3 regions of the Bradyrhizobium sp. USDA 4501 genome follow, and region 3 is predicted to be linked to each of the others. Evidence: predicted binding sites of a transcription regulator. Region 3 holds the regulator's gene; each other region holds the start of a gene.
The links. The regulator PhoB, encoded in region 3, activates phosphate uptake and scavenging genes when phosphate is short. The targets are predictions, from matches to a motif close to TGTCATNNANCTGTCAT.
Positions count from the first base shown of each region.

Region 1: a site for PhoB is predicted at 5,061-5,077, ahead of ugpB (sn-glycerol-3-phosphate ABC transporter substrate-binding protein UgpB). Genes of this name have one in related genera too.
Region 2: a site for PhoB is predicted at 8,827-8,843, ahead of ACVWZM_RS36395 (Orn/Lys/Arg family decarboxylase). Genes of this name have one in related genera too.

Region 1 is NZ_JBSSEX010000001.1:3,857,481-3,867,443, reverse strand. Features, by position in the region: gene ACVWZM_RS17735 (BQ00720 family protein) at 1-74, opposite strand, end outside; gene ACVWZM_RS17730 (Hsp20 family protein) at 125-550, opposite strand; gene ACVWZM_RS17725 (sn-glycerol-3-phosphate import ATP-binding protein UgpC) at 721-1,803, opposite strand; gene ugpE (sn-glycerol-3-phosphate ABC transporter permease UgpE) at 1,803-2,651, opposite strand; gene ugpA (sn-glycerol-3-phosphate ABC transporter permease UgpA) at 2,651-3,532, opposite strand; gene ugpB (sn-glycerol-3-phosphate ABC transporter substrate-binding protein UgpB) at 3,690-5,006, opposite strand; gene ACVWZM_RS17705 (CaiB/BaiF CoA transferase family protein) at 5,296-6,501, opposite strand; gene ACVWZM_RS17700 (organic hydroperoxide resistance protein) at 6,691-7,116, opposite strand; gene ACVWZM_RS17695 (MarR family winged helix-turn-helix transcriptional regulator) at 7,285-7,746, shown strand; gene ACVWZM_RS17690 (GIY-YIG nuclease family protein) at 7,801-7,992, opposite strand; tRNA gene ACVWZM_RS17685 (tRNA-Ala) at 8,147-8,222, opposite strand; gene ACVWZM_RS17680 (TIGR02300 family protein) at 8,318-8,725, opposite strand; gene aroA (3-phosphoshikimate 1-carboxyvinyltransferase) at 8,871-9,963, shown strand, end outside.
Region 2 is NZ_JBSSEX010000001.1:7,859,029-7,868,991, forward strand. Features, by position in the region: gene ACVWZM_RS36355 (ornithine cyclodeaminase family protein) at 1-273, opposite strand, end outside; gene ACVWZM_RS36360 (bestrophin-like domain) at 434-1,174, shown strand; partial or broken gene ACVWZM_RS36365 (IS110 family RNA-guided transposase) at 1,342-2,371, shown strand; gene ACVWZM_RS36370 (COG4315 family predicted lipoprotein) at 2,869-3,255, shown strand; gene ACVWZM_RS36375 (HdeD family acid-resistance protein) at 3,388-3,969, opposite strand; gene ACVWZM_RS36380 (dodecin) at 4,214-4,435, shown strand; one part of gene ACVWZM_RS36385 (IS630 family transposase) at 4,653-5,255, opposite strand; one part of gene ACVWZM_RS36385 (IS630 family transposase) at 5,257-5,595, opposite strand; gene ACVWZM_RS36390 (N-acetyltransferase family protein) at 5,846-6,406, opposite strand; gene ACVWZM_RS36395 (Orn/Lys/Arg family decarboxylase) at 6,425-8,782, opposite strand; gene ACVWZM_RS36400 (DJ-1/PfpI family protein) at 8,889-9,963, opposite strand, start outside.
Region 3 is NZ_JBSSEX010000001.1:5,301,652-5,311,614, reverse strand. Features, by position in the region: gene ACVWZM_RS24190 (Hsp33 family molecular chaperone) at 1-85, opposite strand, end outside; gene argF (ornithine carbamoyltransferase) at 307-1,233, opposite strand; gene ACVWZM_RS24180 (aspartate aminotransferase family protein) at 1,233-2,441, opposite strand; gene ACVWZM_RS24175 (GcrA family cell cycle regulator) at 2,929-3,441, shown strand; gene phoB (phosphate regulon transcriptional regulator PhoB) at 3,737-4,447, opposite strand; gene phoU (phosphate signaling complex protein PhoU) at 4,593-5,309, opposite strand; gene pstB (phosphate ABC transporter ATP-binding protein PstB) at 5,416-6,234, opposite strand; gene pstA (phosphate ABC transporter permease PstA) at 6,231-7,076, opposite strand; gene pstC (phosphate ABC transporter permease subunit PstC) at 7,081-8,070, opposite strand; gene pstS (phosphate ABC transporter substrate-binding protein PstS) at 8,299-9,309, opposite strand; gene ACVWZM_RS24140 (sensor histidine kinase) at 9,445-9,963, opposite strand, start outside.

The DNA of each region.
Region 1 (9,963 bases), 1.4 Mb from region 3:
CCTTCGCCCAGATGGGCCAGCGCTTCCGGCGTGACGCTCTCGGATTCGATGGTGGTGGTACTCAGTTCACTCATGGTCTCGACTCCTCAGTCAGATAAGCGGTCGAGTCCGCTCGTTGTTTCTATTATTCGTGCTCATTGATAGCGATTGTCTTAATGACCCGTTCAGGTTCCGGCCTGGCCAGGTCGATCGACAACAACCCGTTCTTCAGATCCGCGCCCAGCACATGCATCCCCTCCGCCAGCACGAAGGTGCGCTGGAAGTGGCGCGCGGCGATGCCGCGATGGATGTATTGCCGGGCCTTGTCGTCCTGCTGGCGGCCGCGGATGACGAGCTGATTTTCCTCAATAGTTACATCGAGTTGGTCGCGGGTGAAGCCCGCCACCGCCAGCGTGATGCGCAGCCGCTCAGGCTGCCCGTTGGTACGGTCGCACCGCTCGATGTTGTACGGAGGATAGCCGTCGGCGCCCTTCACGACGCGGTCGAGCGCACGCTCGATCTCGTCGAATCCCAGAAGGAACGGACTGGACAACGATGGAACACGAGACATTACAAAGTCCTCTCGAAGCGACTTTGAGGGGCCCTTGCGGCGCCCCATGCAACCGGCGGGCCGTCTGGCCTCCGGTCAGTGAGGGATATGGGGGCGATCTGGATAGCGTTCAAGCAGCCCCGAAACCAGCCTAAACGCCCGCAACATGGGGGTAAATTCTTCCCGATCGGTTACTCCCCGACGCGCTTGCGGCCATCGGCGGTAAAAAGATGCAGCTTGTCGCGGGGGGCGACGGCCCGGATCCGCTCGCCGATGGCGGGACCCGAGACGCCGGGAACCCGGACGATCACCTCACCGGGCGGCAGCTCGCCCGGATTGGCGGCAACGCCCTGCTCCTCGCGCTGGCGGCTGCCGTAGACGAAGGTCTCGGCGCCGACATGCTCGATCGCCTCGACGGTGAGGCCGAGCGCGACGCCGCCGGATGCGGTCTCGCCCGAGATCACGAAATCCTCCGGCCGGATCCCGACAATGCCGGCGCCGTCGGCGCCCGTGATCTGGGGCTTCAGCTCGTCCGCGCGCAGCGGCATCAGGTTCATCGGCGGGGCGCCGATGAAGGAGGCGACGAAGGTGGTCGCCGGCTTCTGGTAGATGTCCAGCGGATTGCCGACCTGCTCGACCTGGCCGCCGTTCATGACGACGAGGATGTCGGCGAGCGTCATCGCCTCGAGCTGGTCGTGGGTGACGTAGATCGACGTGGTGTTGAGCCGGCGCTGCAGTTTGCGGATCTCGACCCGCATCGCGATGCGCAACTTGGCGTCGAGGTTCGACAGCGGCTCGTCGAACAGGAACACTTTCGGCTGGCGCACGATGGCGCGGCCCATCGCGACGCGCTGGCGCTGGCCGCCGGAAAGCTGGCGCGGCTTGCGCTCCAGCATCGGCGAGAGCTCGAGGACGCGCGCGGCTTCCTCGACGCGGGTCTTGATCTCGGCCTCGGCCATGCCGCGGTTGCGCAGGCCGTAGGCCATGTTGTTGTAGACGCTCATATGCGGATAGAGCGCGTAGTTCTGGAACACCATCGCGATGTCGCGATCAGCAGGCTCGACCTGGTTCACGACGCGGCCGCCGATGTCGATCTCGCCGCCGGTGATGGTCTCGAGCCCCGCGACCATGCGGAGCAGCGTGGACTTGCCGCAGCCGGATGGGCCGACCAGCACGCAGAACTGGCCGTCGCCGACGTCGACATCGACACCCTTGATGGCCTCGAAGCCGCCGGGATAGGTCTTGCGGACGCTGCGCAGCGTGACGTTAGCCATTACTTTTCCGTCTCCACCAATCCGCGCACGAACAGTTTCTGCATCACGACGACGACGAACACCGGCGGCAGCATCGCGAGCAACGCGGTCGCCATCACGATCGGCCATTCGGTCAGCGCGTCCGTCGTCGTGATCATCTTGCGGATGCCGACCTGGATGGTCTGCATGTCGTCGCGCGTGGTGATCAACAGCGGCCAGAGGTACTGATTCCAGCCGAGGATGAAGAGGATCACGAACAGCGCGGCCATGTTGGTGCGCGATAGCGGCAGCAGCGTATCCCAGAAGAAGCGGAACGGGCCTGCGCCGTCGATCCGCGAAGCCTCCAGCAATTCATCCGGCACGGTCATGAAGAACTGGCGGAACAGCAGCGTCGCGGTGGCCGACGCAATCAGCGGCAGCGACAGGCCGGCATAGCTGTCGAGCAGATGCAGATCGGCGACGATCTTGTAGGTCGGATAGATGCGTACCTCGACCGGCAGCATCAACGTGATGAAGATGATCCAGAAGATCGCCATCCGGAACGGAAACCGGAAATACACGATCGCGTAGGCCGAGATGATCGAGATCGCGATTTTGCCGACCGCGATCAAGAGCGCCATGACCAGCGAGTTCAGCATCATGTGGAGCACCGGCTCGCGGGTCGAGCCGCTCGTGCCGACAAACAGCGTCTGGTAGTAGGTCTGGAGGAAATGGCCGCCGGGCAGCAGCGACATCTGGCCGTTGGCGATCACGGCGTTGTCCTGGGTCGAGGCGACCAGCGCGAGATAGACCGGGAAGGCGACGATCGCGATCCCGATCCACAGGATGGCGTGAGCCAGATAGCGCTGGAAGCCTTCCTCCTCGACCATCAGTAGGTCACCTTGCGTTCGACGAAGCGGAACTGGATCGCCGTCAGCATGACGACGATGACCATCAGGATGACCGACTGCGCCGCCGACGAGCCGAGATTGCCGCCGAGCAGGCCGTCCGTATAGACCTTGTAAACCAGCGTCTCGGTCGCCTTGCCGGGACCGCCGCGGGTCATGGTGTCGATGATGCCGAAAGTGTCGAAGAAGGCGTAGACGATGTTGATGACCAAGAGGAAGAAGATGGTCGGCGACAGCAGCGGGAAGATCACGGTCCAGAACCGCCGCATCGGCCGGGCGCCGTCGATCGCGGCGGCCTCGATCACGCTTTTCGGGATGCTCTGCAGCCCGGCGAGGAAGAACAGGAAATTGTAGGAGATCTGCTTCCAGGCCGCGGCGAGGATGATCAGGGCCGCCGCCTGGTCGCCGTCGAGCAGCGGATTCCAGTCGATGCCCATGGCGCGCAGATAGCGCGACAGCACGCCGAGCGAGGGGTGCAGCATGAACACCCAGAGTACGCCAACCACCGGCGGGGCCACCGCATAGGGCCAGATCAGCAGCGTGCGATACAGCGTCGAGCCGCGCAGCGGCCTGTCAGCCATCACCGCGAGCAGCAGCGCGAAGGACAGCGATGAGACCGCGATCGCGAACGAGAACACGAAGGTTCGGACGATCGCCTCGAAATAGGCCGGCTCCTTGAACAGCTCGAGATAGTTCTCGAACCAGACGAAGCTGGTGGAGAGACCGAAGGCGTCCTGCAGCAGGAAGGACTGGATCACCGCCTGCAGGGCCGGCCAGTAGAAAAAGATCAGGACGATCGCGAGTTGCGGGGCAACCAGCGCGTAAGGCAACAGCTTTGATTGGAAAATCGCTTGCTTTTGCATGGGCTCGGAAGAAGGGCAGGCCGCGGATGCGGCCCGCCGGTTGATCGCCCTAAGGCGCGATGAGATGAGGTTGGATCGTCATCGCGCCTTAGCTTGTCGTCTGGGCATGGTGGAAAACCGCTTCGCGCTTGTCCGGTTCATGCCCGAAGGCATCATGTCAGCGGACGGCGGTCTTTTCAAACTGCCGCAGCATCTGGTTGCCGCGCTCGACGGCGGCGTCCAGCGCCTGCTTGGCGGTCTTCTTGCCGGCCAGCGCCTGCTCGATCTCCTCCGACCACATGTCGCGCAGCTGCACCATGTTGCCGAGGCGCAGACCGCGGGAATTCGCGGTCGGCTCCTTGTTGGTGAGCTCGAGCAGCGGGGTCTCGAGATAGGGCTGGTCCTTGTAGAAGCCCTCTTCCTTGGCCTTGGCATAGGCGGCCTTGGTGATCGGCAGATAGCCCGAGGCCTTGTGGATCCAGATCTGGCGGTCGGTGTCCGAGAGGAAGGTCAGGAACTTGGCCACGCCCTTGTATTCCTCGGCCGACTTGCCGCCCATCACCCAGAGCGAGGCGCCGCCGATGATCGAGTTCTGCGGCGCGCCCTTGACGTCGGGATAATACGGCATCGGGGCTGCGGTGAAGTTGAACTTGGCCTGCGCCTTGACGTTGCCGAAGAACGCCGACGAGGTCAGGTAGATCGGGCATTCGCCCGAGGTGAAGCGGCCTTCGCCGGTGTTGGTACGACCGGCATAGTCGTAGGTCTTGTCCTTCTGCAGCTCGACCAGGTTCTCGAGATGCTTGACCTGCAGCGGGCCGTTGAATTCGAGCACGGTGTCGAAGCCGTCGAGGCCGTTGGCCTTGCTGGCGAGCGGCACATTGTGCCAGGCCGAGAGCTGTTCGAGATTGACCCAGGTGACCCACGAGCCGGAGAAGCCGCAGGTGTTATAGCCGGCTGCCTTCAGCTTCTTGGCGTCGTCGAACACTTGCGGCCAGGTCTTCGGAATCTCCGCGATGTTGGCCTTCTTCAGTGCATCGAGATTGATCCACATCACCGTCGACGACGAGTTGAAGGGGAACGACAGCATCTCGCCCTTGGAGGTCGAGTAGTAGCCGGTGATCGCGGGCAGATAGACGCCCGGATCGAACTTCTCGCCGGCGTCGGCCATCAGCTTGTAGACCGGTTTGACGGCGCCGGTGGCGGCCATCATCGTCGCGGTGCCGACCTCGAACACCTGCATGATATGCGGCGCGTTGCCGGCGCGGAACGCGGCGATGCCGGCGTTCATGGTGTCGGCGTAGCCGCCCTTGTAGGTCGGGATCACCTTGTAGTCGGATTGCGAGGCGTTGAAGTCGTTGGCCAGCTTGACGATGACGTCGTTGTTGGCGCCGGTCATCGCGTGCCACCACTGGATCTCGGTCACCGCGAACGCGGGCGACGCGAATGCAAGCGCGGCAGCGGCTGCCGCGGCAGCGCTTAGTCGTCGAAAGAACATCAAAACCCCTCCCAATTGGAACATCACCTTCGTTGCGCGCGTTATCAGCGCCGGATGACGTTCAAATGACCGTATAAACGAAAGTCATGGTAGGGGGGAAGCCGAAGCGAAGGGAAGCGGTAAAAAAGGCGAAGACCGCAGCCGGCTCCGTGCGGTGCAGCGCCAAACGCGACGTTGCACCGCAGTGTTGATGCGTCGGCCGGTTCGATACGGGCCGACGCTCCAGCTTTGTCCTGACGCGAACCGGTGCGCATCCCGCATCACGTGCGGGACAGGCTCGAAAACGCCTTTAGCGCTTGCGCTGGGGACCGCAGACCACGCCCTTCTCAACTAGGCCGTTGATCTCGTCCTTCGAGTAGCCGAACTCGCCGAGCACTTCCGCGGCGTGCTGGCTGAACTTCGGCGGCGTCCGGCGCAGGTTCGGCTTGGTGCGTTCGAGGCGGATCGGCGAGGCGACGCCCTTGTACCAATCCTTCTCGATGACGTCGCCGCGATGAATGGTGTGCGGGTTGGTCAGCGCCTGGTCGATCTTCTGCACCGGGCCAGCTGGCAGGCCGGCGGCGAGCAGCCGGTTGCACAGCGGCTCGGCCTCGTGCTGGCTGAACACCGCGGCCAGCTCGACGCGGAGCGCATCGCGGTTGGCGATGCGGTCCTTGTTGCGGGCAAAGCGCGGGTCGGTGCCGAGCTCGGGCTTGCCGATCTCCTTGGCGAGCTTGCGGAAGGTTCCGTCATTGCCGACGCCGATGAAGATGTTGTCGGTCTTGGTCGGGAAGATCGCGTACGGAACGAGGTTGGGATGCTCGTTGCCGGTGAGCGACGGCGGCTTGCCGTGCATGAAGTAGTTCGCGGTGTGCGGATGCATGATCGCGAGCCCGGTCTCGTACAGCGTCGTCTCGATGAACTGGCCGAGCCCCGAGCGCTGCCGCTCCGACAGCGCCATCAGGATGCCGATCGTGGCGTAGAGCCCGGTGGTGATGTCGACCAGCGGCACGCCGATCCGCATCGGGCCGCTCTCCGGCGAGCCGGTCGCCGCGATCATGCCGGTCATCGCCTGGATGATCGCGTCATAGCCGGGATTGCCGCCGCGCGGGCCGTCGGCGCCGAAGCCGGAGATCCGGCAATGCACGAGGCGCGGAAATTTCGCGCGCAGCACGTCGTTGCCGATGCCCCATTTGTCGAGCGTGCCGGGCTTGAAATTCTCGATCAGCACGTCGGCGGTCTCGAGCATCTTCATCAGCACCGCGCGTCCGCCCTCGGAAGCGAGGTCGAGGCCGATCGAGCGCTTGTTGCGGTTGATGCCGACGAAATAGGCCGCGTCTTCTTCGTGGAAGGGAGGACCCCAGTCTCGCACCTCGTCGCCGGCGGGCGGCTCGACCTTGATCACGTCGGCGCCGTGGTCGGCGAGAATCTGGGTGCAATACGGACCGCCGAGCACGCGCGTCAGATCGATCACGCGCAGGCCGGTCATCGCGCCCGTAGCCGCTGGGGTATTCATGGAAGCAACCTTCGCTCAGTTGGGATCAGATAACGAGGGTCCCAGAGCTAACGGTCTTCAGCCGGGGCAGCAATGCTTCCGTCGGCGCAGGCCCATGCAGCAGGCGGCGCATGCGTTCGCCAAGCGAACCAGCCGCTGAAAGAGCAATGGTCCGCCACGTGTTGCGGCGGACCATTACGTGATGTGGAATTAGACGACGCTCAGCTTGACGTCGACATTGCCACGGGTCGCGTTGGAATAGGGGCACACATGGTGGGCCTTCTCGACCAGCGCTTCGGCATCGTTGCGCGCAAGGCCGGGCAGCGACACCGCGAGCTCGACGGCGAGGCCGAAGCCGCCTTCCGAGCGCGGGCCGATGCCGACCGTCGAGGTCACCGAGGCGTCGGCGGGAACCTTGGGGCCGCCCTGCGAGGCCACGAACTTCATCGCGCCGATGAAGCAGGCGGCATAGCCGGCCGCGAACAGCTGCTCCGGATTGTTGCCGGCGCCGCCGCCGCCACCGAGCTCCTTCGGGGTCGTGAGCTTGACGTCGAGTGCGCCGTCGAGCGTCGCCGCATGGCCGTCGCGGCCGCCGGTTGCCTTGGCGCTGGTCTTGTAGAGCACGTTCACAGACATCGTGGTCTCCCTTGGTGGGTTGGGCTTGAATTCGATGACGCATGTATTGCACGCAAATAGATTGCGCGCAATATAAAGTATGCGGTCTCACATTTAATTGTTCGCAATTGAATCCGCGGTCCCGTGGGCCCAGAATGACCCGGAAACGAGATGGATTCGATGGGAATCATGGCCAGGAAACCGACGGCCGCGGATCAGGCGCTGCGGCTCGACAATCAGATCTGCTTTGCGGTCTATTCGACCGCGCACGCCTTCAACCGCGTCTACAAGCCGCTGCTCGACCGGCTCGGGCTGACCTATCCGCAGTATCTCGTGATGCTAGCGCTGTGGGAGCGCGACGACGTCGCGGTGAAGGACCTCGGCGAGCGCCTGTTCCTGGATTCCGGCACGCTGACGCCGCTCTTGAAGCGGCTGGAGGCGGCGGAGTTGATCAAACGGACCCGCAGCACCGCGGACGAGCGGGTGGTGCTGATCGCGCTGACGCCGCAGGGCCACGCGCTGCGCGAAAAGGCCAAGGCCGTGCCGCAGTCGATCCTCGCGGCCTCGGACTGCACCGTCGGCGAACTGATGGCGATGAAGGACGAGATCGTCGCGCTGCGCGACCGGCTGAATGCGGTGCTGGGGGAGTAGGGGCGGTCGGGGCGGTTAGGCGCTTCTTGGCGAAGGCGCGGCCGGATGCGGACTTCAGATATTTTCAAAAGCGACGGCCTGCTTCTCGTCGCTGAAAGCGACGTAGGTCTTGAGCCGCCACGGTCCAAATTTGGATGTATGGGGCACTTCCCCGGCATTGTGCTTAGCCAGTCTAGCCCGCAGATCGGTAATCCCGACATAGAAGTGCAGGCAATCAAGGCTCTCGAGAATGTAAACGTATTTCATCTGTTCCCCCCAACACACGGCTGATGGGGTGGATGCTAACGCATTCGGATTTCGGAGAGAGCCCGGCTCCGCCCTTCGGGCTACGCCGCGGCAGCCTTCGCTCACTTCGCTACGATGGACTATCCGGGCTTGCCGAGCCGAAGCTCGCGAAGGCTGGTGGAGCCAGGCGGGATCGAACCGCCGACCTCTTGCATGCCATGCAAGCGCTCTCCCAGCTGAGCTATGGCCCCTTATCCAGTTGGGATGATCCTGGGGGATCGATCCCGGTCCGCGCGGCCTGGACGACTCGCGCGGCAGCACCGTTGATCATAGATCGGCGCCGATCTCAAGTCTCTTCGTCGCCTCCGACGTCACCAATGATGTCGGTCACGTCCTCATCGCCCTCTTCCTCGTCGGCGATGAAGGTCGAATCGTCGTCGTCATCGTCGTCGATGGTCTCATCGACCTCGATATCGTCCTCGGATTCGGGAACCTGGGCCTTGACCTTCCCGGTGTTCTCCTCGGCATCGGCCTCCTCGAGCGAGACCATCTCCTCGGCCTCGGCGGGCTCCGGCATGTCGGCTGCGGTCGCAGGCGAACTGACGGTGGCGCCACGGCCCCGCGGCGGGGCGATCGGCGCGATCGGCACGACTTCGCCGGTATAGGGCGAGATCACCGGATTCTTGTTGAGGTCGTAGAACTTCTTGCCCGTGGTCGGGCAAATGCGCTTGGTTCCGAGCTCGGACTTGGCCACGTGGTAATCCCAGAATTTTCCTGAAAAACGGAGCTTCACTTGGCTAGTTGAGGAGCCGCTGTCAATAGCGGTCTGCGCGCATTTGACGGGCGCGTGACGCGGTGTTGCCTATGTGATACCTGCCGCGACGCGAGAGGACACAATCTTGGCCCATTCTGACACCCCGACCTCGCTGGAATCGCGCGCGTGCGGCCCCCTGGCCGGCACGGTCCGCGTTCCCGGCGACAAATCGATTTCCCACCGCGCCCTGATCCTGGGGGCGCTTTCGGTCGGCGAAACCCGCATTTCCGGCCTCCTGGAGGGCGAGGACGTCCTCAATACCGCCAAATCCATGCGCGCGCTCGGCGCCAAAGTGGAGCGGACGGCGCCGTTTACCTGGTCGGTGTCCGGCGTCGGGGTCGGCGGCTTCGCCCAGCCTGCCGCGCCGCTCGATTTCGGCAACTCCGGCACCGGCTGCCGGCTGGTGATGGGCGCGGTGGCCGGTTGCCCGATCGCCGCCATTTTCGACGGCGACGCCTCGCTGCGCTCGCGGCCGATGCGCCGCATCCTCGACCCGCTGGAGCTGATGGGCGCCCGAACCAGCGACATAAGGGAGGGCGGCCGGCTGCCGCTCACCCTGCACGGCGCCCGCTATCCGGTGCCGATCGTCTACAAGACGCCGGTCGCCTCGGCCCAGATCAAGTCCGCGGTGTTGCTGGCGGGGCTCTCCGCGCCCGGCATCACGACGGTGATCGAGCAGGAGGCAAGCCGCGACCACACCGAGCTGATGCTGAAGCATTTCGGCGCCGAGATCTCCTCCGAGCAGGAAGGCAGCCACGGCAGGCGAATCTCGCTGCACGGCGAGCCCGAGCTGCACGGCGCCAACGTCGTGGTGCCCGCCGATCCGTCCTCCGCGTCATTCCCGATCGTGGCCGCACTGATCGTCGAAGGGTCCGATGTCGTGTTCTCAGACGTGATGACCAATCCGCTACGCACCGGCCTGTTCACCACGCTGCGCGAGATGGGCGCCTCGATCGAGGAGAGCGATGTGCGCGGCGATGCCGGCGAGCCGATGGCGCAGCTGCGTGTGCGCGCCTCGAAGCTGAAGGGTGTCGAAGTGCCGCCGGAGCGCGCGCCGTCGATGATCGACGAGTATCTGGTGCTGGCGGTCGCGGCCGCCTTCGCCGAGGGCACCACGATCATGCGCGGCCTGCAGGAGCTGCGCGTCAAGGAATCCGACCGCCTTGAAGCCACCGCCG
Region 2 (9,963 bases), 2.6 Mb from region 3:
ACGCCCGTCATTGCCGTCGAACAGCACGCAGACCGCCTGCACCGCCGGCAGCTTGCCGTGGGCGAGGTTGCCGGGAAAGCTGGTGTAGAGCTTGGTCATCATGAAGCGGCCGGCATCGACCGCGCTGCGCGTCACCAACTGCTGGCCCTTGTCGTCGCCGAGATAACCGTCGTGGACCGCGATCTTCGGCCGCCGGTGCGCGGCCTCGATCGCCTCGATCAGGACCGGAAAGCTCAGGACGCGGTTGACCTCGCTGTCGTCGACGATATGCACGTGGTATCTCCTCTGGAGCGCCCCTCGCGCTCTCGCCGGGCGTCCCCCCAAACCTGTGCGGACTGGATAGCGCGTGGGGACGGCTAGTCAACCGGACATGCACCGCCGGTCGTCCCTTGCTATCCTGCGGACCTGATTCTCTCGCAGGTTTTCGCAAGCCGTGGTTGCATTCGTCGTCGCCGTCCTGATCTTCATCCTGCTCGGCGGCGCCGCGCTTGCGACCATGGCGATCCATGCCCGGCTCGCCGATCATCACCGCAGCGACGAAACCAATACCTCGGTACGCCTGGTCGCGACGCTGTTCGTCACCATGCCGTCGCTGCTGCTCGGCCTGATGATGAACAGCGCCGCCAACACCTATGTGGCGGTCGACCGCAATCTGCATGTCTTCGCCACCGACATCATCCTGCTCGATCGCAGCCTGCGGCCACTCGGGCCGAGCGCCGACGAGCCGCGCAAGCGGCTGCTCGCCTATGTCGAGCAAGTGCTCAAGGATGTTCCGATCTCAAGGGCAAGCGCGGTGTCGGAGCGCCTGCTCGACGAGGTCGGCACCAGTCTCCGCGAACTGCGGTTCGACGACGAGCAGAAGGTGGCGCTGTGGAACGACGCGCGCTCGGTCTATCGGCAGGCAGTGCAGCAGCGCTGGACCTTTGTCGAGCAGTCCGACGGCTCGTTTCCGTCGCCGCTGATCTGCATCCTGGTCGGGTGGCTGACGCTGATGTTCGCCACCCTCGGCTTTCGCGCGCCGCGCAACGCAGTGGTGATCTCGACCACTGTCGCCGCCGCGGCGTTGATCTCGGCCGCGATCTATCTGATCCTCGAAATGAGCACGCCGTTCTCCGGCCCGATCCAGCTCTCCGACCGCCCGCTGGTGCGCGCGGTCGAGGAAATCAGGCGGTAGCACATTCGGTGTTGTAGATGGGGTAACGGGCCGGCCGCCCGCTCGCTACGGCGCAATTTGGAAGCGCGCTCGCGAGCTTCCTGTTGGTTGGAAGGCGGTCGTCCCTCAAACTGATGGTGTTCAACGGAGTCGGGCAAGCCCGCTCCAAGCATCATTAAGGGACGACCATGTACCACTATGCAGGAATTTGACGTGTCTTTGGAATGCTCGAGCGTTTGCCTTGTCGATGGGACAGGCAAGATTTTGCGCGAGACGAAGGTTGCGAGCGAGCCGGCGGCGCTGATCGCCTGGTTCCGGTCGCTGGGTCTGGTACTGGAACGGATCGGGCTGGAGGCAGGCCCCTTGTCGCAATGGCTGTATGCGGGTCTGCGAGACGCAGGGCTTGCGGTCGAGCTGCTGGAAACGCGGCACGTTCGCGAAGCCTTCAAGTCGATGCCGGTGAAGACGGACCGCAACGATGCCCGCCGGATCGCGCAGTTGATGCGGCTCGGCTGGTTCCGGCCGGTGCACTGCAAGTCGGTCGCGGCGCAGGAGACCCGCGCCATCCTGACGGCGCGCAAGCTGCTGCAATCCAAGCTTCGCGATGTCGAGAACAGCCTGCGCGGCATACTTCGCGGTTTTGGCCTGAAGGTCAGTGCGACCACCGAGCGCACGTTCGCCGGACGCATCCGCGAGCTCGTGACCGGCCATCCCGGACTGGAGTTGGTCGCGGCGGCGCTGCTCCAAGCCCATGCGGTGCTGCTGCGGGAGTTCAAGAGCCTGGACAAGCACACCCAGAAGCTCGCCAGGACGCATCCATCCGCCAAGCTCCTGATGACAACGCCGTCCGTTGGTCCGATCGTGGCGCTCACCTATGCCGCGGCGATCGACGACCCGAAGCGCTTCCGCTCCTCGAAGGCCACGGGAGCCCACTTTGGGCTCACCCCGAAGAAGTACCAGTCCGGTGAGACCGACTACACCGGCCGCATCAGCAAGATCGGGGATGCCTCCGTGCGCGAGGCACTCTACCAGGCAGCTCACGTCATGCTGACCAAGCCGGTCAAGAATTGCTCGGCATTGAAGAGCTGGGCGATGCGGATCGCCCGGCGCGCAGGCATGCGCAAGGCCAAGGTAGCGCTGGCTCGCAAGCTCGCCGTGATCCTGCATCGCATGCTCGCCGACACCAAACCGTTCAACCCGATGACCAAGGCCATCTAGCCAGGAGCAGCAATCGGTTCCGGGCGGGCCACGACACCAGGCTCTCCCCGAGCGAAGTCCCTCCGCTGGGACGATGGATCCGGTCAGGCCGCCATCCGGGAAGTGGCTCACGACCACGCAATCCGTAGATTGGCCGGCCGGCTCCTCAATGTACCCCATCAGGCGACGGCCTTCGCGTCGATCCCGTACAGAAGCAAGTGCCCGGCGAGTGGATGACGCGAAAAGGGATTGACTAACCAAGGCCCGTTACAGAAGCCCGGATGAGCCAACGGGTCGCGCGAACGCGCGCCCGATGACAGGCTCCGCGATATCCGGGGCGGCTCCCGCATGTCGCTCCGCTCATGCGGGCTACGGGACGGTATCGGCACGCGCCTGCGGCTTTATTCCCCTCGCATTGATCGCCATCCCGAAAATTCTTCGCGCGCCGTCAGCGGAATAGTGCGCGCCCTTCGGCGTCCTTACGCATGCAAGCCATTTGCATTCGAACAGGAGACATCATGAAGACATCGATCTCGCTCGCGCTCGCCACCGCCGTGTCGCTTGCGTTCGCCTCGGCGGCCTTTGCCGCGCCGCCGACCAAGACCGGAACCACCGCGAAGGGCTCGGTCCTCACCGACGCCAAGGGCATGACGCTCTACACCTTCGACAAGGATTCCGAAGGCAAGTCGGCCTGCAACGGCCCGTGCGCGACGAATTGGCCGGTCTTGAAGGCTGACGCCAGCGACAAGGCTGAAGGCGGCTACACCATCATCTCGCGTGACGATGGCTCCAAGCAGTGGGCCTACAAGGGCAAGCCGCTCTATACCTTCGCCAAGGACCAGAAGGCCGGCGACATCACCGGCGACGGTTTCCTGAACGGCGCCTGGCATCTCGCGCAGCCCTGAGGGCTTGCAGGCGGATTGAGCGTAGGCGGGTTAGCGCCAGCGCAACCCGCCATTTCTCCGCACGCGAAACATGCGGCGGGTTAGTTTGAGGCTAACCCACCCGTCGATCGTGCCTGAGGCGACGATCGCGCCTCACGCCCTGCGCTTCAGCGCCATGCCCATGCTGATCCAGCTCACGCCGGCGCAGATCAGGTCGACGCTGAGGAAGATGCCGAGCACGTAGAGGCTCGAGACCGGCCAGCGCGCCAGGATCATGGCGCCGAGCACCAGCGTGATCAGGCCGGAGATCGCGACCATTCCCCACGGCGCTTCCGAGTTCATGCCGAACGCGAGGAAGATGCGGACGATGCCCGACACCACCAGCGCGATGCCGAGGAACAGCGTCAGCGTCGCCGCGGCGAGCAGCGGGTTCTCGAAGGTGATGAAGCCCGCCACGACATAGAGCGCGCCGAGCAGCAGCCAGAACAGGAATTTGCCCCAGGTCTTGAACTGGAACGCGTTGATGATCTCGGCGACGCCGGCGACGATCATCATGGCGCCGACGAACAGCACGCTGACGACGGTGGCGAAGAAGACGCTGCCGAAGGCGAGCACGCCGGCGATCAGGTAGATCACCCCGAGGGCGACGATCCAGCCCCACTTGGCGCGGAGGTTGGAAAGCCCGGATCCGAGGCTGTGAGGAGGTGTGGCGGGTGAGCTGGACGCAGTGGACATCGTATCGCTCCCGAATACTTGATGAAACCATGCTACCATAGGTCAAGGCCCGGACAAGGGCGGGTGCGCAGCTGGCACGAAATGCATGCTGGCACCAAAGGCGCCGCGACACGTTTATTCAATTCGTCCGGCGTGTTGCCGCGCAGCATTCGTCGGTTTTGAGATGGCCGGCCCGCATCGGACGATGGACTGTCCGAACCGCAGCGCAAGCGGTCCGGATCGCGCATCCACAGAGGAGGTCGACATGCCCGCCACGCACGACAAGGATCACGTCTACAAAATCCTGGAACTGGTCGGATCATCGGACAAGAGCATCGAGGCGGCAATCGAGAACGCCGTGAGCCGCGCGTCAAAGACGATCCGGGAAATGAAGTGGTTCGAGGTGGTGCAGACGCGGGGCCATATCGAGGACGGCAAGATCCGGCACTATCAGGTGGCGCTGCGGGTCGGCTTTACGCTGGAGTAGGGCGATCAGGTCGCTTGCGCCTTGCAGCCTGCAGGATTACTCGGGACCCATGGGTGCGATCGGCATCCGGCTTTCCCTGCGCCCTCTGTCATCAGAGCGGCGAAACGAAATGCAAAACTCGCGCTGCAGAGGCCGCGAGAATGCCGGTGTATGACTCACCGGCCGCGCAACACATTCGCTGTCGTCCCGGCCTAGAGCATTTTCCACATGATGTGGATCATCTGGTGTATCCAGCATGCCTAAAGTAGTTGGCACACATCTGCGGCGCAAACGACTTGACGAGTTTGCCGATGAGTTTGAGCAGGGCTTGGACCGTGCGGGTGGCGCCTTTGCGCAGCGCAGCTTTCAACCGGGAGAAGGCCTGTTCGATTGGATTGAGGTCGGGCGAGTAGGCCGGCAGATAACGCACGCGGGCGCCGACAGCCTCGATCGCCTCGCGGACACCGGCGATCTTGTGAGTGCGCAAGTTGTCCATGAAGACGATGTCGCCCTTGCGCAAGGTCGGCGCCAGGACTTGCTCGACATAAGCCAGGAACGAGGGCCCATCCATTGCACCGTCGATGACATAGGGCGCCGTGAGGCCATCGATGCGCAGCGCGGCGACAAGCGTCAGCGTCTTCCAGTGACCATGGGGCACGCCAGAGACGAGGCGCTCACCGCGAGGAGAGCGCCCATAGTGCCGGACCATCTTCGTCGTGACCGCAGTCTCGTCGATAAAGATGAGGCGCGGTGCACGCAGCTTGGGCTGCTCGGCTTTCAGCGCGGCACGCTCGGCAGCGACGTCAGGTCGATCCTGCTCGGCGGCGTGCAGTGTTTTTTTTGAAGGTGATGCTGTGACGGTCGAAGAAACGCCAGATCGAACCGATGCCGGCCTTTTGCTTTCTCTGAGAGCGCAGACGCGCGCGGATCTCCTCGAGCGTCAGGTCCGGCTCCGCGGCGATCAGCTCGATCAGCCACTGCTTGTGCTGCTCCAACGGCGAGCGGCTGTGCCCGGTGCCGGGCTTGGCCTCAACGTTTCCGGTCTTCCTCCAACGATCCATCCATCGGATCGTAGTCGAAGCGCCGAGATTGAGAATGCGCGCAGCCTCACGTGCGCTTTCGCCGGACTCAACAAGCTCAACCGCACGCACCCTGAGGTCCTTGGAGTATCCCTTCGCCATCGCATGCCCCGCATGTTGTCGCGGGCAACACCGAATCTGATTTGCGTGCCCGTGGGAATCCCCTTTGACTGTTCCGATTCACCTCAACTGGAAACCGCTCTAGTGCGCAATAGCGCACGGGGGGCCGGGACCCATAAGCACCGAAGGTGATTATTGCGCGACGCTGGGGCCACAGCCTTCCTTGCCAATCCAATCCTGTGGTTATGGGCCGGGCCTTCGCCGGGACGACGAATGGAAAGTGTCGTGCCCATCACCGTCGCGACAGCGGCGCGGGGGGCGGCGGGGCGGTGGCGCCGGCGGCGAGCGAGCGCTGCACCATCATGGTGTCGGACCAGCGGCCATAGCGATAGGCGACACCGGGCAAATGCCCGACGCGGGCGAAGCCGAAGCGGTCGTGCAGCGCGAGCGAGGCGGCGTTGTCGCTGTCGATGTAGCCGATCATCTGGCGGAAGCCGGCGGCGGCGCAGGTGTCGATCAGCTCCTGCAGCAGCCGGCCGCCAACGCGCTGGCCGGTGAAGCGGTGATGCACATAGATCGAATGCTTCACCGTGTAGTGGTAGGCCGGACGCTTGCGAAACAGCACGACATAGGCATAGCCGACCACCTCGCTGTCGCAGATCGCGACGAGGTGGGGCAGGCGGGTGTTGCGCAGATTCTTGCGGCGGTCGCGCAGATCGTCGGGCTCCGGCGTGCCGCTGTCGTCGACGCTTTCCTCGACGCCGCGGCGGATATGGTGGCGGTAGATCGACAGCATGGCGTCGACGTCGCTGTCGCGGGACGGGCGGACGGTGATCTTGTGATCATTCTCCATTGTGTTGCGTCCGTTCGCCTATTCGGACACGACATAGGTGTAGAAGCGGACACGGCCGGAGTCGTCGATCTCCTTGTAGATGCCCTGGACCTCGACCTCGAAGCCCGGGAACGCATTGAAGCTCGCCTCGAACATCTTCAGGTAATCGATCATTGGCTTGCTGCGTTCCGACAGCCGCTCGCCGGGCACGATGGTGGCGATGCCGGGCGGGTAGACCACGAACGGCGTCGCGGCGACGCGGCCGAAGATCTGGTCGATCGGCAGATAGTCGACATCGTTGCGGATGAGATATTGTGCGGCCTCGCGCGGCGACATCGCGATCTCGGGCAGGTGCTCGGGCAGGAATTGCCTGGCCTGCAGCGTGCTGACGCCGCCGTCGCGGAAGAAGCGGTGCATGTCGCCGCAGAGGTCGCGCAGCCGCACCCCGGTGTAGCGTTGCGGGCGGCGGCGGAAGAATTCGGGGATGACATCCTCGATCAGCGCGTTGTCGTCGTGCAGCTTCTTGAAGGCGACGAGCCCCGACACCAGTGTGCCGGCCTTGCTGGCCTCGACGCCGGGCGTCAGCAGGAACAGCAGCGAGTTGAGGTCGTTCTTCTCGGCGACGATCTGGTTCTCGCGCAGATATTGCGCCACCACCGGCGCGGGGATGCCGTGATCGGCATAGGCGCCGGTGGCGTGATCGAAGCCCGGCGTCAGCAATGTGAGCTTGTTCGGGTCGGTCATCGCGAAGCCCGCGGTCAGCTCGGGAAAGCCGTGCCAGGTCTCGCCGGGACTGAGCTGCCAGTAGGACGGATTGGTCGCGAGCTGATCGGTCGAGATCGTCTCCCAGGCGACATTGTGCACGCCGTTCTCGCGCGCGACGTCGGGGATCATGACGCGGTCCGGCACGAACGGCTCGAAGAACCAGCGCCGCTCGGGGCGCGTCTCCTTCTCCTCGAACTCGCGCTTCACGGCGCGGATCTTCTTGCGCAGCTCGATGCCGAGCCGGATCGTGTCGTCCCACAGGACTTCGCCGGAGCGGCCCTTCATCATCTGCGCGCCGACATCGAGCGAGGCGAACAGCGGGTAGAACGGCGACGTCGAGGCGTGCTGCATGAAGCTTTCGTTGAAGCGGCGATGCTCGACCCGGCGCTTCTGGCCCTTGATGTGGCGGTCGCGGATGTGGATCTGCGAGGCCTGCGAGAAGCTCGCGAGCTGCTTGTGGGTCGATTGGGTCGCAATGATGCCGGGGGCCTCGGGGCCGAGATCGGACAGTCCCATGGCGAAGCGGCCGGCATAGATCGGGTGGAATTTCATGAAGCCGGCCCAGGCCTCGTCGAACAGGATGTAGTCGCAGAGATGGCCGATCCGCTTGAGGATCATCTCGGCCGAGTGGATGGTGCCGTCATAGGTGCACTGCTCGACCACGGCGACGCGGAACGGACGCTCCTTCTTCCAGGCGTTCTCGTCCTTGACCAGCGGGTGCTTGCGCATGTGGTCGCGCAGCGCGCCCTCGTCGAGCAGGTCCCAGCGCATCGGCCCGATCAGGCCCCAGGCGTTGCGCACCGTCGGCACGTAGACCGGGATGCCGCCGCCGATCAAAAGCGCGCCGTGATGCGCGGCCTTGTGGTTGTTGCGGTCGAACAGCACGAGGTCGCCGTCGGTGACCAGCGAGCCGAGCGCGACCTTGTTGGAGGTCGAGGTGCCGTTGAGCACGAAATAGGTCTTTTCAGCGCCGAAGATCCGGGCCGCCTCCTTCTGCGCCCGCAGCGCCGGCCCCTCATGGGTGAGGAGGTCGCCGAGGTCGAGCACGGAATTGTCGAGGTCGTCGCGGAACACGGCTTCGCCAAGGTGTTCGACGAACACCCGTCCGATTGGGCTGCGGCTGTAGAACACGCCGCCATTATGGCCCGGGCAGGTCCAGAGCTGGTTGCCTTCCTCGGCATAGTGGACCAGCGCGCCGAAGAACGGCGTCTTCAAATTCTCGGCATATTGCTTCAGCCTGGAGATCAGGTTCTTGGCGATGAAGGGCGGGGTTTCCTCGGACAGGAACACGTAGCCGTCGATGAAGTCGAGCACCTCGACCGGCAGGTCCTCGAACCGCTTGCGCCGGATCAACAGGATGATCGGGAAGTCGAGGCCGCGCCGGCGCATCAGGTTGATCAGCGCCGCAGTCTTGCCCTCAAGGCCCTTCTTGCCCCAATCGACCACCATGCAGCCGATCGCGGCATCGGTCTGCACCGCGATCTCGGCATCTTCCAGCTTGCGGGCGCGAACCACCTCGAAGCCGGAGCGCTCGATCTCGGCGATGATCTGGTTGAAGCGGATGCCCTCGAGGTCGTCGGCCTCGAACACCGGCGCAGCGAACAGGAAGTTGAAGCGTTTGAAATAATCCATGCGTGTCCCCGAACTGGTCCGGCGCTGACGTGTCGGCACAATTCATGACAGGCAGATGACAATGGGGCGGATGGAGGATCGAATACGTTGTTGGAAACGCAATCCCTCACTGCACGGCGTCAGCCCGTGGGTATTCGAGCTGCATGGCGACGAAGTCCGCCGTATCACGGCCATAGCGTGTTTCGATCCCGGCAAGCGCCCGGTCGAGCGCCTGCGCGGGCGGCGCGGTGCCGACCGCGGGCAGCAGACGATCTGCGGACCAATCCGGCGCTACGACCTGCGGATAGACGCGCAGGCCGTTGCGGGTCGTGACGACGTCGTCGGTCGCGGCGAAGGTCACGGCATGCGAGCGGTAGGTGCGCGACCAGCTGTCGGCGACCAGCGCCAGCGAGACCTCGTCGACGCCGGGGGCAAGCGCGAGGCCGAGCTGTTCCCGGTTCCAGAACGCCAGCGTGTTCCGGATGGCGGTCAGCGCGAAGGGACGCGTGAACTTGAAGGCGTTGCTGTCATGCCGCGCGTCCCAGCCGGGCAGGCCGATCTCGCGCGCGACGGCCTCAGCCCTGGTACGGCCGGCGATCGCCTCGATCAGGGTCAGCGACATCGGCATCGAGGCCGAAATCCCGGTAGTCGTCGCGACGCCGCGATCGACCACGATGCGGCGGTCGGCGACGTATTGGATGGCGGGATGTTTGTTGCGCCAGTTCTTCAGGTAAAACCAGTGCGTGGTGGCGCGCCTGCCGTCGAGCAGGCCGGTCGAGGCGAGCACCTTGGCGCCGGCGCAGACGGCGACGATCACGGCGCCTTTCTCCGCCTGCTGCCGGATCCATTGCATGACCGCCGGATCGTCGTCGCGGCTCATCGCCGGCACGATGACGTAGTCGGCGCCGTCGCCATGTGCGGCATCGAATGCGGCGATGATCGCATCAGGCTCGACCTTCAGCACCGGGAACAGCGCGACCGGACCGGGTCCCGTCGCCAGCGTGACGACATCGGCGACATCGGCGCGCTTGAGGATGCCGTAGGGCATCAGATAGTCGGTGGTCTCGGTCATGTCGTTGATGCCGAGCATCGCGATCAGCGGTCGCGCCCGCTTCGGCGGCTTCAGCGCCGCGAGCATCGCGTCGTGCTCTTGCGTCGCGATCGGCGGCGGAACGCGGAACGCCGATGCGGCGGGCAGGGTG
Region 3 (9,963 bases):
GCACGGCATCGTCGACCGGAACCGCTGAGGGCGCGCGAACCGGCGCCTCGGGCGTGTTTTTGATGTCGGGGGATTGTGAAACCATGGCGCTCTATCTGGGGTCTCGGACCATGAAATAAAGGGGTTCACTAACGCGGATGTTTCCGTCGTCCCTGCGAAAACATGCGAAAGCAGGGACCCATAACCACCGATGTGAGTTGCTTGCATCAAGCTGGTGCCCCAGCCTTCGCAACAATTGACAGCGATGGTTATGGGTCCGGGGTCGCGCTTCGCTTGCCCGGGACGACAACGCTTACTGATCTCCGACTACGCGACCGCGTCGAAACACCAGGCCAGAATGCCCTTCTGCGCATGCAGGCGGTTTTCCGCCTCGTCGAACACCACGGATTGCGGCCCGTCGATCACCTCGTCGGTGACCTCCTCGCCGCGATGCGCGGGCAGGCAGTGCATGAACAGTGCGTCCGGCTTGGCGAGCGACATCAGCTTGACATTGACCTGATAGGGCCGCAGCACGTTGTGGCGGTGCTCGCCCTCCTTGTCGCCCATCGACACCCAGGTGTCGGTGACGACGCAGTCGGCGCCGCGCACGGCGGCTTCCGGATCGGTGCCGAGCATGATCGGCGCGCCGGTCGCCTTGATCCAGTCGCGCATCGGCTTCTTCGGCGACAGCTCCGGCGGGGTCGCAACATTGAGCTGGAACTTGAACCGCTCGGCGGCATGCGCCCAGGAGGCCAGCACGTTGTTGTCGTCGCCGGTCCAGGCCACGGTCTTGCCCTCGATCGAGCCGCGGTTTTCCTCATAGGTCATGAGGTCGGCCATCACCTGGCAGGGATGCGAACGCCGGGTCAGGCCGTTGATGACGGGAACGGTGGCGTGAGCCGCGAGCTCGAGCAGCGCGTCATGGTTGAGGATGCGGATCATGATCGCATCGACATAGCGCGACAGCACGCGCGCGGTGTCGGCGATGGTCTCGCCGCGGCCGAGCTGCATCTCGGCGCCGGTCAGCATGATGGATTCACCGCCGAGCTGGCGCATGCCCACGTCGAACGACACCCTTGTGCGGGTCGACGGGCGCTCGAAGATCATCGCCAGCGTCTTGCCTTCGAGCGGCTTCCTGCCCTTCTCATGCGCCTTCAGCTTCGCCTTCATGGCGGCTCCGGCGGACAGCATGTTGCGCAGTTCGCCGAGCGGCAGCTCGTTGATATCGAGGAAGTGACGGACCGGCTTGCTCATTATCCAGCCGCCTTCTTCGGCTGCGCCACCGACAATGTCGCGCAGGCGCGCTCGAGCGCGGTGATCGACTGGTCGATCTCGGACTCGGTCACGATCAGCGGCGCCAGGAACCGCACCACATTGTCGCCTGCGCCGACGGTGAGCAGCTTCTCGCTGCGCAGCGCTGCGATCAGGTCGCCCGACGGCACCACGGCCTTGACGCCGATCAACAGCCCCTCGCCGCGTACCTCCGACAGCACGCCGGGATAGCGGTCGACGACGGAGGCGAGCTTCTGCTTGAGCAGCAGCGACATCTTCTGCACATGCTCGAAGAAGCCGGGTTTCAGCATGACGTCGAGCACGGCATTGGCGGCGGCGACCGCGAGCGGATTGCCGCCGAAGGTCGAGCCGTGCGAGCCGGGCGCCATGCCGGCCGCGGCCTGCGCGGTCGCCAGCACCGCGCCGATCGGGAAACCGCCCCCGAGCGCCTTGGCCAGCGACATCACGTCCGGCGTGACGCCGGTGCGCTTGTAGGCGAACAGCTCGCCGGTTCGGCCCATGCCGGTCTGCACCTCGTCGAAGGCGAGCAGCAGGCCGTGCTCGTCGCACAGCGCGCGCAGTGCCTTGAAGAACGCCTGTGGCGCCGAGCGCACGCCGCCCTCGCCCTGCACCGGCTCGATCAGGATGCCGGCGGTGTGCGGACCGATCGCCTTCTTCACCGCGTCGATGTCGCCATGCGGCACCTGGTCGAAGCCGTCCATCGGCGGGCCGAAGCCTTCGAGATATTTCGCCGAGCCGGTCGCCGCCAGCGTGCCCAGCGTGCGGCCGTGGAAGGCGCCCTCGAAGGTGATGATGCGGTAGCGCTCGCCATGGCCCTTGGAGAAGTGATAGTGGCGGACCAGCTTGATCACGCCCTCCATCGCTTCCGCGCCGGAATTGCAGAAGAACACGAAGTCGGCAAAGCTCTGCTCGCACAGCCGCGCGGCAAGCACCTCGCCGTCCGGGCTCTTGAACAGGTTCGACATGTGCCAGAGCTTGGTCGCCTGTTCCTGCAGCGCCTTGACGAGATGCGGATGCGCGTGCCCGAGCGCGTTGACCGCGACGCCCGAGGTGAAATCGAGATAGCGGTCGCCGTTGGTTGCGATCAGCCAGGCGCCCTCACCGCGCTCGAAACCGAGATCGACCCTGGCGAAGACGGGGAGCAGATGCGACGTGGCAGCGTTGGTCATGGCGATCACTGACGGTTTTTAAGCCGACAATTGCCGCGCGCCTTGACGCCAGCGCAGCAACGGCCAGCTTCGGAAAACAAAACGGCCGCCTTTGCGGGCGGCACGTGGCGGGCATTCTATGCTGCGGTCGGTAAGTGTCAATCGCCACGAAGTGGCCTTCCTGCAATGCGAAACGAGCGCAATCCGGAGCATTCCGGTGCGGTGGAAAAGCCTCATCGCGATGCTTAACTGTGTGGGAACATGTGGACGCACGACCGCGGACTCTTGCGCCAGAGTCACGCCATATTGTAGCGTTTGGCCTGTCGGGTACGACATCTCGTGCGGCGGTACTGGACCCTCTAAGTAGCCTTTGTGTCTCGCGTAAACGTTCGGGCGCAACACCGTGCCCGGCGAGGGCTAAGGGATTCTGGCCGCAGGGATATTTGTCCAGATTGGCTCGCAGCGCCGCTCCAATGATTGGCCGGCGCTACGCGAAGGGAAGAATGCGATGACTGTATTGACCTGGTCCGACGATCGCGTCGAGCAGCTGAAGAAACTCTGGGAGTCCGGCCTGTCGGCCAGCCAGATCGCGGCGGAACTTGGCAATGTGACGCGAAACGCCGTGATCGGCAAAGTGCATCGGCTCGGCCTCTCCGGCCGCGCCAAGGCACCCTCCACGGCCGCGCCGCGGCAGCGCAAGGCCCGCCCCGCCCAGCACATGATGCGGGTGGCGCGCCCGGTCTCGCGCGGCAACACCGCGCTGGCGCACGCCTTCGAGGCCGAGATGGAGCCCGATCCGATCTCCTACGACAATGTGGTGCCGATGAGCCAGCGGCTGTCGCTGCTCGAGCTCAACGAGGCCACCTGTCACTGGCCGGTCGGCGATCCCTCGAGCCCGGAATTCTTCTTCTGCGGCGGCAAAGCGCTCGGCGGCCTGCCCTATTGCGCGCATCACTCGCGCGTCGCCTACCAGCCCGCCGCCGATCGCCGCCGGCCGTCGGCGAAACCGCAGATCAAGTGAGCACTCGGGAAAACGACGGAAGACCTCAAAGACAAATCCCCGCGAAAGCGGGGATTTTTTTGTGTGACGCAGCCCGGATGGAGCCAACGGGGCGCTCGTTCGCGCGACCCGTCGGCTCCATCCGGACTACCGCTACATCACCGGCCTCGTCCCGGCGCAGGCCGGGACCCATAACCACGAATGGGTGTTGTTAGAAAGCCGTCTGGCCGCGTGCCGATTGCGCTGGCCGCGGCGTATGGGTCCCGGCTTGCGCCGGGACGACGCCGTGTTGCGGTTTATGAATGCCGCATGGCCGTTACGGCTGCGGCTCGGCCTTGGCAAAGCGGTCGTCGAGCGCGTAGCCGGCGCCGCGCACGGTGCGGATCGGATCCTGCTCGCGGCCCGGATTGAGCAGCTTGCGCAGGCGGCCGATATGCACGTCGACGGTGCGCTCATCGATGTAGATGTCGCGGCCCCAGACGCTGTCGAGCAATTGCTCGCGGCTGAACACGCGGCCGGGATGCTCGAGGAAGAATTCGAGCAGGCGATACTCGGTCGGCCCGAGATCGATCGGACGGCCCGAGCGCGCCACGCGGCGCTTCTCGCGGTCGAGCTCGATGTCGCCGTAGGTCAGCACGGTCGCAAGCCGCTCCGGGCTGGCGCGGCGCAAGAGGCCCTTCACCCGCGCCAGCAGCTCCGGCACCGAGAACGGCTTGACGATGTAATCGTCGGCGCCGGTGGCAAGCCCGCGCACGCGCTCGCTTTCCTCGCCGCGCGCGGTCAGCATGATGATCGGAAGCTGCTTGGTCTCGGGCCGCGCCCGCAGGCGGCGGCACAGTTCGATGCCGGACAGGCCCGGCAGCATCCAGTCCAGCACCACGAGGTCGGGAACGCGCTCCTTCAGCCTTGTATCCGCATCGTCGCCGCGCCCCACCGTCTCGACATCGTAGCCTTCCGCATCGAGATTGTAGCGCAACAGCGTCGTCAGCGCTTCCTCGTCTTCGACTACCAGAATGCGTGCGCTCATCGGTTTAAGTTCTTTCTCTGTGGTGATCCGTTGCCCAGACGCAAACCGAAACGCTTACTTCCTTGAGCATAGTCCCCGCGGAAACGATTTGTCGCGAGGATCGTCCAGTTTCGCTCTTGCCGGTTCCGTGCTTGCCGATCATGCCTCAGTTGCCCGGCACCGTGGTGGCAAAAGTGGTCATGTCGCCCTTCGGGCGCTTGTCGGTGATCTGCTGGCCCTCGATCATGTAGAACACGGTCTCGGCGATATTGGTGGCGTGATCGCCGATCCGCTCGATGTTCTTGGCGCAGAACATCAGATGGATGCAGAACGAGATGTTGCGCGGATCTTCCATCATGTAGGTGAGCAGTTCGCGGAACAGCGAGGTGCAGATCGCATCGACCTCCTCGTCGCCCTTCCAGACGTTCATCGCCGCCGGCAGGTCGTGGGCGGCATAGGCGTCGAGCACCGACTTGACCTGCGACAGCACGAGGTCGGTCATGTGCTCGAGGCCGCGGATCAACTTCAGCGGCTGGAAATCGCTCTCCAGCGCCGCGACGCGCTTGCCCATGTTCTTGGCGAGGTCGCCGATCCGCTCGAGATCGGTGGCGACGCGCATCGCGCTGACGATCTCACGCAGGTCGATCGCCATCGGCTGGCGGCGCGCGATCGTCAGCACCGCGCGCTCTTCGATGTTGCGCTGCAGATTGTCGATCTCGATGTCGGCGGCGACCACGCGCTTGCCGAGCGCGACGTCGCGACGGATCAGCGCGTCGACCGACTCGGTGATCATCCGTTCGACCAGGCCGCCCATCTCGGCGACCAGGCGGGTCAACTCCTGCAGGTCGCTGTCGAATGCCTTGGCGGTATGTTCAGAAGCCATCGCTTGTCTCCCTCAACCATGATCCCGGGGATCATGGTTTCGTGTCCTGAATTTTAGCATGACCTGATCGGAAAACCGGTTTCCACTTTTCCGGATCATGCGCCGGTCAACCGAACCGGCCGGTGATGTAGTCCTGGGTGCGCCGATCGCTCGGTGAGGTGAAGATCTTGTTGGTGTCGTCGAACTCGATCAGCTCGCCGAGATACATGAAGGCGGTCTTGTCGGAGACGCGCGCCGCCTGCTGCATGTTGTGGGTGACGATCGCGATCGTGTAGTCCTCGGAGAGTTCCTGGATCAGCTCCTCGACCTTGGCGGTCGAGATCGGGTCGAGCGCCGAGCACGGCTCGTCGAACAGGATCACCTCGGGGCGCACCGCCACGGTGCGCGCGATGCACAGGCGCTGCTGCTGGCCGCCGGAGAGCGACAGGCCGGAGGCGTTCAGCTTGTCCTTGACCTCGTTCCACAGCGCGCCGCCGCGCAGCGCCTTCTCGACCCGGTCGTCCATCTCGGACTTCGAGATCTTCTCATAGAGGCGGATGCCGAAGGCGATGTTCTCGTAGATCGTCATCGGGAACGGCGTCGGCTTCTGGAACACCATGCCGACCCGCGCGCGCAGCAAGTTGAGGTCGAGCTTGGGGTCGAGAATGTTGGTCTGGTCCAGCATCAGCTGGCCGACCGCGCGCTGGCCCGGATACAGGTCGTACATCCGGTTGAAGATGCGCAGCAGGGTCGACTTGCCGCAGCCAGACGGGCCGATGAACGCCGTGACGCGGTTGGTGCCGAGCGTCAGGTTGATGTTCTTCAGCGCGTGGTGCTCGCCGTAATAGAAGTTGAGGTTGCGCACCGTGACTTTCGGAGGCGCTTCCGGCAGCGGAACCTGGGGAATGTGGCCTGCGGCAGTCGTGGAGACGGAAAGCTCGGTCATTTTGCGGCCCTTTCGGCACCAAGGATACGCGCGCCGATATTCAACGCGAGCACGGTGAATGTGATGAGCAGCGCGCCGCTCCACGCCAGCTCTTTCCAGTAGGCGTAGGGGCTCTGCACGAAGTTGTTGATGGTCACTGGCAGGTTGGCCATCGTCTTGGTCAGATCCAGGCTGAAGAACTGGTTCGACAGCGCGGTGAACAGCAGCGGCGCGGTCTCGCCGGCGACGCGGGCGGTCGCCAGCAGCACACCGGTGATCAGACCCGATCGCGCGGCACGATAAGCGATCCGCTTGATCACCAGCGAACGCGGCAGGCCGAGCGCGGAGGCGGCCTCGCGCAGCGGATTGGGCACCAAGAGCAGCATGTCCTCGGTGGTGCGCAGCACGACCGGGATCACGATCACCGCGAGCGCAAGGCTGCCTGCGATCGCCGAGAAGCCGCGCATCGGCACCACCACCGCACCATAGATGAACAGGCCGATGATGATCGACGGCGCGCTGAGCAGGATGTCGTTGATGAAGCGGATCACCGAGGTCAGCTTGTCGTGCTTGCCGTATTCGGCGAGGTAGGTGCCGGCGAACAGGCCAAGCGGCGCGCCGATGCCGACGCCGATCACGGTCATGATGACCGAGCCGACGATGGCGTTGAGCAAGCCGCCTTCGGTCGAGCCGGGCGGCGGCGTGTTCTGGGTGAACAGCTGCACGCTGAGGCCGGCAAGGCCGTTATAGAGCAGCGTGATCAGGATCAGCGCCAGCCAGGTGACGCCGAACAGCGCCGCGCCGACACAGAGTGCGCGGATGACGATGTCGCTGCGGCGGCGGGATTTGTAGATCGGGTTCATGGCGTTACTTCCCCGCCTTCTTTTCAAGCCGCATCAGCATCAGCCGCGCGCCGGCGAGCACGAAGAAGGTCAGCACGAACAACAGCAGGCCGAGCAGGATCAGGCCGGACTGGTGCAGGCCGTCGCTCTCGGCGAATTCGCTGGCGATCGCCGCCGAGATCGTGGTGCCCGGCGCGAAGATCGACGACGAGATCCGGAACGAGTTGCCGATGATGAAGGTCACCGCCATGGTCTCGCCGAGGGCGCGGCCGAGCGCCAGCATGATGCCGCCGATCACGCCGACGCGGGTGTAGGGGATCACGACGCTGCGGACGACTTCCCAGGTGGTGCAGCCCATGCCGTAGGCGGCCTCTTTCAGCACCGGCGGCACGGTCTTGAACACGTCGACCGAGATCGCGGTGATGAAGGGCAGCACCATGATCGCAAGGATCAGCGCGGCGTTGAACAGGCTGAGATAGGACGGCGGGCCTGCGAACACCGCGCCCAGCACCGGGACGCCCTCGAAGATCCGGATCATGAAGGGCTGGAACGTGTTGGCCAGGAACGGGCCGAGCACGAAGAAGCCCCACATGCCGTAGATGATCGAGGGGATGCCGGCGAGCAGCTCGATCGCGATGCCGATCGGGCGGCGCAGCATTTGCGGGCAGAGCTCGGTGAGGAACACGGCGATGCCGATGCCGACCGGAATGGCAATCAGCATCGCGATGACCGAGGTGATCAGCGTGCCGTAGATCGGGCCGAGCGCGCCGAGCACCGGTGGATCGGCCGAGGGCGCCCAGCGCTGCGTCCAGAGGAAGGCGAAGCCGTATTCCTTCATCGCCGGCCAGGCGCCGACGATCAGCGACAGGATGATGCCGCCGAGGATCAACAGAACCGAAATCGCCGAGATACGGGTGATCCAATAGAAGGTGAGGTCACCGAGCTTGAAGGCGCTGAGGGCCTTGGCGCGATCGTAAGGTCCCGCGGCTTCCATCACATCGCTCTGAACAGCCATGTCTGCCACGCCAATCCCCTCTTTAGTATGCAAAAGCCACGCAAACCGCTACGCCCCGAAGCGATCTTCACTGACGCATTTGGCCGGGCGCCGTCGTTCCAGCCACGCCCCTGAGGCGCGAACCCCGGCCTCGATCCCGCGCTTGTTGCCGCGGTGATGGAGACCGGGTCTTGGTCGCTCGACCTGTGCCGCGATCGAGTCGGCACAGGCCCTGTCGCAGCGTCGGACTTAGCTCTTGATGTCCGACGACCAGGTCTTCTCGATCAGCTTGACGACCGAGTCCGGCATCGGGATGTAGTCGAGCTCTTCGGCCGCCTTGTCGCCCTTCTCGAAGGCGTACTTGAAGAACTTGAGCGCTTCCTGCGAGGCCGCCTTGTCGGTCGAGTCCTTGTGCATCAGGATGAAGGTCGCCGCGGTGATCGGCCAGGAGGCTTCGCCCGGCTGGTCGGTCAGGATCACGTAGTAGCCGGGAGCCTTGGCCCAGTCGGCATTCGAGGCGGCAGCCTGGAAGGCAGCCATGGTCGGCTGCACGGTCTTGCCGGCCTTGTTGACCAGCCCGGTGTAGGTCAGCTTGTTCTGCTTGGCGTAGGCATACTCGACATAGCCGATAGCGTTCTTGGTCTGGCTGATGTTGCCGGCAACGCCTTCGTTGCCCTTGGCGCCGACGCCGACCGGCCATTCGACCGCGGTGCCGGAACCGACCTTGGACTTCCAGTCGGCGTTCGACTTGGAGAGATAGTCGGTGAAGTTGAAGGTGGTGCCCGAACCGTCCGAACGGCGCACGACGGTGATGGCATCGCCCGGCAGGGTCAGCTTCGGATTGAGCTTGGCGATCGCCGCGTCATTCCACTTGGTGATCTTGCCGAGATAGATGTCGCCGAGCACTTCGCCCGACAGGATCAGGTCACCCGGCTTGATGCCTTCGAGGTTCACGACCGGGACGATCGCGCCCATCACCATCGGCCACTGGACGAGGCCGTCCTTCTCGAGCTGCTCGTGCTTGAGCGGCGCGTCGGTGGCGCCGAAGGTCACGGTCTTGGCTTGGATCTGCTTGATGCCGGCGCCGGAGCCGATCGACTGGTAGTTCAGACCGTTGCCGGTCTCCTTCTTGTAGGCGTCAGCCCACTTCGAATAGATCGGGAACGGAAACGTCGCGCCCGCGCCGGTAATATCGGCAGCGAAGGCCGACGTCGAAGCGGCGATCACGCCGGCTGCGACGATTGCTTTGATGAAATTCATGGGTGGTCTCCATCCAGTGAGCGAAGCGCCGAATGCGCCCGATCGCGCTCACGCCGGTCCATCTAGGAGCGGTCGGTGCTGCTTTTACGAAGGTTGGATGACAGTTGGATGACAGTACTAAGCTTCTGAAAACGCTTAGCTTTGAGTTGGTAACGGGGTCTTCGGCCGGGGAAAACAGGCGGTAAAAGTGGCCCCGTTCTTCGGCACGCTCTCGATCAAAAGACGCCCGCGATGACGGTTAAGAATATGTTTCACCAACGATAATCCGAGGCCCGTTCCGCCCTGGTTGCGGCTGTCGCCGACGTCGACCCGGTAGAAGCGCTCGGTCAGCCGCGGCAGGTGCTCGGGGGCGATGCCGGGGCCGAAATCCCGTACCATGACACGGATTTCGGGGGCCCCCTCGCCCGATGCGCCCGAAACGGCCTGATTCAGCGACACTATGACGCGGCCCCCGGAGGCGCCGTATTTGAGGGCGTTCTCGATCAGGTTCTCGAACAGGCGGAGCAGTTCCTCGCGGTCGCCGGCGATCATGACTGGGGCGTGAGGCAGGTCGACATCGATCTCGACCTGGCGCTCGCTGGCCAGTGCCTCGAGCCCGTCGGCCACCTGGCGGATGATCGGCACGATGTCGATCGAGGCCTCGGGCCGCACATG